One region of the Actinoplanes sp. ATCC 53533 genome, then DNA from elsewhere that is predicted to be linked to it. Evidence: riboswitches for the same ligand, from Rfam matches in the RefSeq annotation. Region 1 holds a riboswitch; the other holds the start of a gene.

Region 1 (5,163 bases):
TGGCTCAGTCCGAATCGGTCTTCGCCCTGGCCAACGGCCATATCGGCCTCCGGGGGAACCTGGACGAGGGCGAGCCGCACGGCCTGCCTGGGACCTACCTCAACTCGTTCTACGAGCTGCGCCCGCTGCCGTACGCCGAGGCGGGTTACGGCTTCCCCGAGTCGGGTCAGACGATGGTCAACGTCACCAACGCCAAGCTCATGCGCCTGCTCGTCGACGACGAGCCGTTCGACGTGCGGTATGGCGAGCTGCGCTCCCACGAGCGCAGCCTGGACCTGCGCGCGGGCACGCTGGAGCGGGTCGTGGAGTGGGTCTCGCCCTCCGGGCAGGCTATCCGCGTCCGCACGGTCCGGATGGTGTCCTTCACCCATCGTGCGATCGTCGCCTTCCTCTACGAGGTCGAGCCGCTCGACGCCTCCGCCCGGCTGATCCTGCAGTCCGAGCTGGTGGCCAACGAGCAGCTTCCGCCGACCAGCAAGGACCCGCGGGTCGCGGCGGTGCTGGACCACCCGCTGCAGGCCGAGGAGATGCTGGAGCAGCGCACCGGCGGCCTGCTCGTGCACCGGACCAAGGCCAGCGATCTGCGGATGGCCGCGGCGATGGAGCACCTGGTGGAGACGCCGGGCAAGCACGCCGTCACCACCGAGGGCCACCCGGACTGGCTGCGCACCACCGTCGCCTGCAAGCTCGAGCCGGGCCAGAAGCTCCGGGTCGTGAAGATCGCCGCGTACGGCTGGTCGAGCAACCGGTCGCTGCCCGCGGTGCGCGACCAGGTCGGTGCCGCGCTCGCCAGCGCCCGGCTGGACGGCTGGGAGGGCCTGGTCGAGGCCCAGCGGGAATACCTGGACGCGTTCTGGGACCACTCCGACGTCAAGGTCGAGGGTGACCCCGAGGTGCAGCAGGCCGTCCGCTTCGGCCTCTTCCACACCCTGCAGGCCGGTGCCCGCGCCGAGCAGCGGCCGATCGGCTCCAAGGGCCTCACCGGCCCCGGCTACGACGGCCACACGTTCTGGGACGCGGAGACCTTCGTGCTGCCGGCCCTGACCTACACCCAGCCGGCGGCGGCCGCGGACGTGCTGCGCTGGCGGCACTCCACTCTGGATCTCGCCCGGGAGCGCGCGCAGACCCTCGGCCTGCAGGGCGCGGCCTTCCCGTGGCGCACCATCCGCGGGCAGGAGTGCTCGGCGTACTGGCCCGCCGGCACCGCCGGGTTCCACATCGGAGCCGACATCGCCGACGCCGTGCGGCGCTACGTCTCGGCGACCGGCGACCACGACTTCGAGCGCGAGTACGGCCTGGAGCTGCTCATCGAGACCGCCCGGCTGTGGCGCTCGCTCGGGCACCACGACCGGCACGGCCGCTTCCACATCGACGGCGTCACGGGCCCGGACGAATACACAGCCGTGGTCAACGACAACGTCTACACCAACCTGATGGCGCAGCAGAACATGCTCGCCGCGGCGGACGCGGCCAAGCGCCATCCGGAACTGGCCCGCAAGCTGGGCGTGGACGACGAGGAGTCGGCGTCCTGGCGGGATGCGGCGGCGTCGGTGCACATCCCGTACGACCGCGAGCTGGCCGTGCACCAGCAGTCGGAGGGCTTCACCCGGCTGCAGGAGTGGGACTTCGAGAACACTCCGCCGGAGGCCTACCCGCTGCTGCTGAACTACCCGTACTTCGACCTGTACCGCAAGCAGGTGGTCAAGCAGGCCGACCTGGTCATGGCGATGTACGTGCGCGGTGACGCCTTCACGCCGGAGGAGAAGGCCCGCAACTTCGCGTACTACGACGCCCGTACCGTGCGGGACTCGTCGCTGTCGGCCTGTGTGCAGGCCGTGATGGCCGCCGAGGTGGGCTTCGTGGAGCTGGCCCACGACTACCTGGGCGAGGCCGCCCTGATGGACCTGCACGACCTGCACCAGAACGCCCGCGACGGCGTGCACGTGGCGTCGCTGGCGGGTTCCTGGATCGCCCTGGTGGCGGGCCTGGGCGGGATGCGGGACTTCAACGGGCAGCTGTCCTTCGCGCCCCGGCTGCCGAGCCGGATCACCGGTCTGGAGTTCTCGCTGCTCTGGCGTGGCCTGCGACTGCGGGTGGAGGTGACGGCGGAGGAGGTCACCTACTCGCTGCGCAACGGCGGCGGCTCGGCCCGTCTCGACCTGCTGCACCACGGCAAGGAGGTCACCATCACCCAGGTGAAGCCGGTCGTGCTGCCGATCCCGCCGGCGCCGCCGACCGGCCCGGCGCCGACCCAGCCGGCCGGTCGCTCCCCGGTCCGCCGGGCCACCCGGGCCTGAAGACCGAAAAAGAAAGAAGCCCCCGGTCCTCCGCGAGGAGGACCGGGGGCTTCTTCGCGCTGTCGCGCTAAAGCATGGAGACGTGTACGTGGTCCGTATGGTCGCTGGGGCCGCTGTACGAGTGCCAGCCGCTGGCGGGCTGCCAGATCTGCTTGTTCCAGATCACGTAGAGGATGCCCAGTCGGTCGGCGTTACGCACCAGGAAGGCCATCAGGTTGTTGCCGTACTCCCGGGTGTCCCGGTTGTGCCAGGGCGAGAATCCGCTCTTCTGCAGGGACCAGTCGCAGGCGCGGCCCTTGGGATGCTCGAACGGGCCGCCGTTGCGGTGACAACCGACGAATCGGTTGAACCCCGCCTTCTTCACTTCCTTGTACATGTGCGAGGTGCGCGCCGTGATGCAGCCACCCGTGGTCGGGTCGTCGACGTTGCAGGACTCCGGGCCGAACTCGCCGTCGGAGTTGCGCGGCGCCGGCGCGGCGACCTTGGACTTGGCGACCACGAAGCCGCCGGTCACCGTCTTGCCGCCGACCTGGGCCAGGGCCTTCTCGGCCGATTCCTTCTGCTTTGCCATCAGCGCGAAGTTCTGCTTCTGGGTCTTGACCTCTTGGTCGAGGCGGGCCTTGGCCTTGCTCACCGCGTCGATGGCCTCGTCGAGCTCGCGCAGCTTGCCGTCGTTGAGGGCGTTGATCTCCTCAAGGGAGACCGCCTTCTTGAGGAAGCCGTCCGGGCCGTCGGTGTTGAGCAGGAAGCCCATCGTCGATATGCCGCCGGTGCGGTATTGCTGCGCGGCGACCGCACCCACCTCGGGCAGCAGCTTGTCGCGCTTCGCCTCGGCGTCCTTGACGCGCAGGGAGTAGCCGAGCTGAGCCTTGGTCGACTTCGCGACCGCCGCCTTCGCCGTCAGGTAACGCCGGCCCGTGGAGTCGAGCACGTCGTTCAACAGCGGATTGTCGTCGCCGTCGTCGGCGGTGGCCGCCGGGTCGTCCGGGGCGGCATTCGCCGGGGATGCGGGCGCGAACATCATCGCGACCGCGGCGAGCGGTGCCAGGGCGAGAATCTGCCACCGGCGGGGTCTTGCCGTCATTCAGAATCCTTCCGCGTGACCACCGGCCGGGTTAGCTGACGGGTTCGGGACGGAAGCGATCCCTACCACTGACTCGTGGATTCACCCCGGTGTCTCTGTGGTTCCCCGGCTCATCTTGCGACGATTAGATGGTGGGCTGCCGGTGCCTTGGGGGCGGCACCTCTGTGGCAGTAACCGGCGGCCAGCTTACCTGACAACGGCCCAGGTGGCAGGCCTCCCGCGGGCGTAAAAGCGTTACCGCACAACGACTTTCCGTTACCACTCGATGGAATGACGAGGTCATGGGCCGTAACGACATATCAATGTGAGTCGTTGCACTCTCTCTGTAGTCGCTCACCCCGAGTGCTTAGTCGGTCGCATAGGGTACGACGACTGTCGATTCCTAGCATTGATGGGTAGTCTTCGTCACGGTCTCAGCGCAGACCGCCGCCTAATCGCCGCAAGGCGAGCCGGGGAACCACCCGAGTAATGGGGTGAATCGGATCAGCGTGCCCGCGCGGATCCGTAGGGATCACTTCCATCCCGAACCCGTCAGCTAACCCGGTCGGCGGCCGACGGAAGGAATGTTCGTGAGGTTCAAACCCGTCCGCCGGCGATTAGCGACCGTGCTCGCGGTCCTCGTCGCCACCACAGGGCTGGCGCTCGCCGCCCCCACCTCCGCCTCCGCGGCCCCCCGCCCCCTCGCCGCGCCGGGCGACTCGGGCGACGACGGCGAGGGCGGCTCGAAGTCCCTGGTCCAGCAGCTCGAAGAGGCGTCCAAGGGCTTCGTCGAGGCCAAGGAAGCCCTGGAGCGTTCCAAAAAGCGTCAGCAGCAGCTGACCGCCAAGCTCAAGGAGATCGACGCCGATCTCGGCCCCAAGCAGGCGGCGCTGGACAAGATCGTCCAGCAGACGTACCGCACCGGCCGGCTCGGGCCGATGGCGGCGCTGATCACCGCCAACTCCGCCGACAGCATGCTGGACCGGGCGCAGACCCTGGAGATGATCGCCGTCAAGCAGGACCGCGCGGTGCGCGATCTCAAGGGCGTCAAGACCCAGCAGCAGCAGGCGAAGGTGGCGATCGACACCGCAGTCCGTGATGGGCAGCGTCAGGTCGACGTCATGGCCAAGCGCAAGAACCAGGCGGAGAGCGCCCTCAAGGCGGCCAACGCCGCCAGCGCGGCGAACGACTCGTCCGGCGACAGCGGATCAACTACTACCAGCAGCGGCGGCGGCGGCAACAGCTCAGTGGCCTCGGCCGCCCGGCGCAACTCGGACGGCTCGCTGCCGGACGAGTCGTGCAGCGTCAACGACCCGACCACTTCGGGCTGCATCACACCGCGCACCCTGCACGCGATGCAGGAGGCGAAGAAGGATGGTTTCACCCGCTTCGTCGCGTGCTTCCGCGAGCAGAACAGCGGTGAGCACCCGAAGGGCCGGGCCTGCGACTTCGCCGCCGACAAGAACGGCTTCGGCGGCGACGCGACCGGGAGCAGCAAGGATTACGGCAACCGGCTGGCGAACTATTTCATCAGTAACGCCAGCCGGCTCGGTGTGCTCTACGTCATCTGGTTCCGGCGGATCTGGCTGCCCAGCAGCGGCTGGAAGTCGTATTCCGGCGCCGGCGGCGACCCGTCGAGCGATCACACCAACCACGTGCACCTGTCGATGCGCTGACCGAGGGGAGTGCGGGGCCTACCGCTTGACGTAGGCCTCGTACTCCTTCAGCACGTCGTCGGTGGGTCCGTCGGCGCGGATCAGGCCGGACTCGAGCCAGATGGCCCGCTCGCAGGTGTCCCGGATC
Region 2 (5,163 bases), on a different contig from region 1:
CGGCGTGCCCAGCGCGTTGACGATCCCGATGAGCACTGACGCGAGGGCCAGCGGGACGATCACGGACGTGACGATGACCTCCATTGTGGCGTACGCGCCCCGCACCGTCTGGATGTCTTGGCTGGTTACGGCGGTGATGTCGACCGCAAGGTAGGCCAAGATCGCGCCGAGCCAGCCGACCGAGGTGGTGACGTGCGCGGTGAGCACGACTTTGCGTAGGCGGGGCGGCATGGTCATCGGTAGCTGCTCGCCCTGGCCGGCCGGCTGTGCCGGTCGCCGCCCGGGGAGACCGGCAGGTCGACGCTACTGAGCGCCGCCGGCCGGCCGGCACCGCTGTGCCGACCGGGGCCGTGGCTTCCCCCAAGGCCGGTGAGTTTCGCGATGACCACCAGCAGGACGAAGGCACCGACGACGATCGCGGATACCTTCACCCACCGTGGCGTCTTGGGCTGCCCGCCGGAAGGCGACCCATGGCCGGGTTTCGCGTCAGATCCGTCACTTGCGGCCGGGGAGCGGGGCGGGTCCACCATGACAATCCTCCGTCATCGATCATCGTTTGCGAGACACTATGTATATATCAAAGCACACTGTCGCGGTATCGACGTGGTGTTATAGTTTGCGGGTGCCGAAGCTGTGGGACACGACGATCGAGGCGCACCGTCGCACGGTGCGCGAGGCGATCCTGGAAACCACGTGGGCCTTGGTGAGAGAGCACGGGTTGATGTCGGTCACGATGAGTCAGATCGCCAAGCAGGCCGGCGTCGGTCGCGCCACGCTGTACAAGTACTTCCCGGACGTCGAGGCGATCCTGGCCGCCCATCACGAACGTCACGTTGCCGGTCACCTGACCGAACTCGCCGAGCTGCGGGCCAAGCCGAGCAAGCCGTACGACAAGCTCCAAGCAGTACTGGGCCGGTACGCGCTCATCTGTTATTACCGCAAGCGACACGGAACCGAGGAACTCGCGGCCCTCCTCCACCGCGGGGAGCGGGTCTCCGGTGCGGAACAGCAGCTCATCGACCTGTTTCAAGACCTGCTGGCCGAGGTCGCCGCCGCAGGGGAGTTGCGCGATGATGTCGCGCCTGACGAGCTTGCGACCTACTGCCTCCACGCGCTCGGCGCAGCCGGCAGTCTGCCGTCCGAAGCGGCAGTGAACCGACTTGTCGCGGTAGCCCTGACCGGGCTGCGACCTACGCGCAGGGGCAGCGTGAAGCCCGACGCGACCTGATCTCCCAAACCGCGGGGTTGCCGAGATGAAAGGACATCGCTACCGACGCGGTTCCCGCGCCATGACGAAGAGCACCCTTGGACCGATGGTGCGCGACGGAAAGGACACGCCGGGCGATTCATGTGGTGTTTCTGCCGGCGTGCACCTCAGCGGCGGGTTGGGCATAACGGTCTGGGTCGGCGACTGTGTTGACGGCAGCAGACATGCGCCGTCCGGTCCTGCCGGCCTGGGGTGCTCTTTCACAGCTTGCAAGTCGTGAAGGGCGGCTCGAGGAAGTGCCGTGCGGGGATCGAAGGACATGACGTCGGCGCCACCCCAGGCCCGCGCCGACCACATCGAAGTGGTCCGTCGGCCGGGCCCGCGCTTCGCTGGCGCTGCCATTCGCATGAGGCGACAACGCTTCCCCTGCCGCACGTTGCTCATTTGGGGAATGCCAGTGGAGCACGACCGAAAGGGCGCGCTCCACTTCATGAGTCGGCAGTTATCGTCAGGCGGAGACGAGGCGCCGTACGACGTAGCTGTTGCTGTAGACCTTCTGCTTCTGGACGGTCTTGCCGGCGCGGGGGGAGGCCCACATGTAGCCGCCGCCGGCGTAGATGCCGACGTGGGTGCCGTAGGAGCCGGAGCGGAAGACCAGCAGGTCGCCGGCCTTCTTGTTGCCCTTGCTGACGGCCTTGCCGTACTTCTGCTGCGAGTTGGCCTTGTGCGGCAGCTTCTTGCCGACGGCCTTCTTGTAGACGTACATGGTGTAGCCGGAGCAGTCGAACTGCCTGGGGCCGGCGGCGCCGAAGACGTAACGGGCACCCCTGTGCTTCGCGGCCTCGGCAATCACCTTGGCCGCGTTGTTCTTCACAGTGATCTTCGTCTGGCTGCTGCGCACCGAGGCGAAGCCCTTGGTGCCGGCGAAGACGGTCCGGTAGTACAGCGAGCCGCCGGGCTTGGTCAGGAAGGACGCCACGCCCTTGGAGTTGGTCGACTTGGTCACCCAGGTCTTCCACGCCTTGCCGCCACGGATCTGCAGCTTGACCTTGCCGGTGACGGCCTTGCCGGTCTTCGGGTTGATCAGCTTGGTGGTCACCCGAACCGTCTTGCCCGCCGCGATCGACTTCCTGTTGTAGGAATTCGTGATGCGGGGCTTGACGGTCGCCGCTGCCGCTGCCGCTGCCGTGACGGGGACCGGCGCGGCGGATGCCGGCGCGGTGGCGACCAGCTGGCCGGCGCAGAGGCAGAGACCCAGGGACAGAGCGATGGAACCGGTGCCGGTCTTGCGGGGGCGCCGGTGCGAGGTGCGTTCGTGCACGGTAGAGATATCCCTCCGGCACGCCTGCGAGGTTAGCTGTCGGGTTCGGGCGGGAAGGTTGCCCGGCCACCGCAATGGTGGCTTCACCCCGAGGTCCTCATCGGTTCGCCGCGAGCGGCGTTCCGTGGGACCGAATCTGGGTCCCCCGTCCCTGCCCCCGTATGCCTGTGTCGTTGTTCGCGATCACGATCGCGCCGCTCGGACCGGGGCAGGGCTCGGCGTGGTCCGTGGCGGTGCGAGCGGCGAGCGGTTGCTTACCGGCTCACCCTTGCTACCCGATTTCCGGCCGGACCGCTGGGGTGGTTTCGACTACCGAACGTGTTTGGCACATGGAACACTGTCCGGTTTGTAACCGCGCTGTGACAAATGCCGGTACTTACCGTGTTGAAGTGATCACCATTCGTCGAGGGTTACGGGTGAAACACAACACACAAAAAGCCGCATCGAGGTCGATCATGGCCTGAGTCAAGGTCGGGAGAATGTGGCCGTAAACGCCCCCAGCGGCGGAAACTCGGCGCCGGGCGGTGGGGTGGAGATCATCCGTTCGGTGGAGGGCGCGGCCGGGCGGTGGGTGAACCGTTACGTCCACAGGGCCAAACCGATGCCGCGCAGCGACAGCCCCGGGGGTGCAGCTCGCACGGAGCACGTGAATGTGGACCCTTGAGCGGGCTGAACGACGGTGGATCAGCCCGCTCAAGGGTCACTGCCTCAGTGCTGTGCGGTCAGCGGGTCGCCGCCACAGCAGGCCGCCCGGTGGCCTGTGGCGGGTGCTCGCGGGGGCCCAAGTGCCCCTGCCGGCCCAGGACCGCGATCCCGGTCGCGCGGATCAGGCCGGTCGCGACCAGTGCGACCCAGGGCAGCCAAAGCCAATGGTACGAAGGCGGCTGCCATCACGAGCAGGCCTCTGGTGATGGCCTGGGCGGGTGTCCACCGTGCTGTCACCCAGCCGGTGAGGCGCACCTGACCCAGCACGGTCAGCAACCCGGAGACGGCGAACAGGATCGCCACGCCGGTCTCGCCGCCGGTGACCCGCCGCACCTCGATGGGCAGCCCGAGATAGACCTGGAAGTTCAGCACGTAGGAGCCGATCATCGCCACCGAGAACAGCAGGAACGAGCGGTGGCGAGCACCTGGCGCCAGGCTTTCCGGATGAACAGAGCATCCGTAGCAAGTGTTTCAATTGCATCTATGCTCGGTGCCGCGTCGGGACCTGCCGCCTGGCTTGATCGGCGTCGCTGCCGCTCGCGCTCACCGGGTGCGCGAGCGCGGAACCGCCGCCGGCACCGCATGAGCCACCCGGCACTCTGCCGCCCAGCGCTGCCGATCCCCTCGTACTGACGACCACGGCGAGCGTCCCCTCGGTGGCGGAATCGTCGTCGATGGGGTGCTCGTCACTCAGCCCAGGCCGGGCAAGTTCCGCGCGTTCGACGCCACGTGCCCCCACCGCGGAGTGCGGGTCAGCCCGCCCAGCGACGGTGTCATCACCTGCATGGCCCACAACTCCCGGTTCCAGGAGAGCGACGGCGCCCGCATCAGCGGACCGGCGACCGGCCGGCTCGCCAGAATCTCGGTCTCTGTGCAGGGCGAGAGCATCGTCATCCCCTGACCGAGAGACCGACGAGCGATCAGGTACCGAGTCCGCGTCCAAGGTGGGCACCGTGGATCCCAGGCGCGGCAGGCTCCATGTCTCGACGCGGGCGGTCCATGCCGGCGCGAATGTCCGACGCTGGGTGGGGAGAGGGCGGGACGCACAGGGTAGTTTCTCCACGTCCACCACCACAGAATCGGATGTAGACACATTGGCTCTGAAGCGGCGACCCGTGGTGAGGACCGACCCGCCCCCGGCGCCCGCGGATCCGCCTCGTCCCTCATCCACGTCAGGACGCACACGATTCGTCCTGCTCGTCGGTCTCCTCACCGCGCTGACGGCGGCCGCGGTCACCGGCGGGTTGCCCGATCTGGCGAGCATGGCCACGACGCTGCAGCACGCTGGTCCGGTCGGTGCCATCGCGGCCACGGCGCTGCTGGTGTCGGCGATGGTGCCTCGTAGTGTCGTCGCCGCCGCGGCAGGCCTGCTGTACGGCGCGGCTGCCGGCAGTGCCTACGTCATCGTCGGGGCCTTGCTGGGCGCTGTGGTCTCGTTCGAGATCGGTCACCGGCTCGGGCGTGACTTTCTGCGGGGGCGTCCGTGGCTGGCCACGGTGGACCGTGTCCTGCAGCGCCGCGGTGTGATCGCGGTGTTGATCGTTCGCCTGATTCCCGTGGCACCGTTCGGCCTGGCCAGTTACGCCTTCGGGACGACTGCGGTGCGACGGTTGCCGTTCCTGACCGCTACGGCTCTGGGTATCGGGCCGAGCACGGTGATCTTCGCGAACCTGGGTGCGAACGCCATGCGCCCTACCTCGCCCGCCTTCATCGTCTCCACGCTCGCCGCGATCACGTTCGCCGTCGTGGGGCTGGTCGGAGCTCGTGTGGTGATCCGCCGTGGATTCCGTGACGAACCCGCGGAGTGAGACAGCAACCATCGCTGTACTACACCGGCCTCCCGTTTCGCCTCAGGACTTCGGGCCGCACACGTAACGTGGTTCCGCGCCGTACCTCCAGGTGAACTTCTCCCGCTTGACGACCTTGCCGC

Evidence for each region. Region 1 has a riboswitch for cyclic di-AMP ahead of DMB66_RS28555 (hypothetical protein). Riboswitches for the same ligand answer to the same signal wherever they lie in the genome.
Region 2: another riboswitch for cyclic di-AMP. It lies ahead of DMB66_RS22985 (C40 family peptidase); the one in region 1 lies ahead of DMB66_RS28555 (hypothetical protein).

What each region holds. Positions count from the first base shown of each region.
Region 1 is NZ_QHHV01000094.1:150-5,312, reverse strand. It holds gene DMB66_RS28565 (glycoside hydrolase family 65 protein) at 1-2,297, shown strand, start outside; gene DMB66_RS28560 (hypothetical protein) at 2,365-3,381, opposite strand; cyclic di-AMP (ydaO/yuaA leader) riboswitch at 3,385-3,522, opposite strand; cyclic di-AMP (ydaO/yuaA leader) riboswitch at 3,799-3,947, shown strand; gene DMB66_RS28555 (hypothetical protein) at 3,951-5,036, shown strand; partial or broken gene DMB66_RS28550 (ABC transporter ATP-binding protein) at 5,055-5,163, opposite strand, start outside.
Region 2 is NZ_QHHV01000067.1:37,326-42,488, reverse strand. It holds gene DMB66_RS23000 (DUF2269 domain-containing protein) at 1-237, opposite strand, end outside; gene DMB66_RS22995 (hypothetical protein) at 234-431, opposite strand; gene DMB66_RS22990 (TetR/AcrR family transcriptional regulator) at 623-1,228, shown strand; gene DMB66_RS22985 (C40 family peptidase) at 1,716-2,528, opposite strand; cyclic di-AMP (ydaO/yuaA leader) riboswitch at 2,535-2,658, opposite strand; gene DMB66_RS62665 (hypothetical protein) at 3,237-3,620, opposite strand; gene DMB66_RS22975 (Rieske (2Fe-2S) protein) at 3,913-4,134, shown strand; gene DMB66_RS22970 (TVP38/TMEM64 family protein) at 4,496-5,041, shown strand; gene DMB66_RS22965 (VanW family protein) at 5,084-5,163, opposite strand, start outside.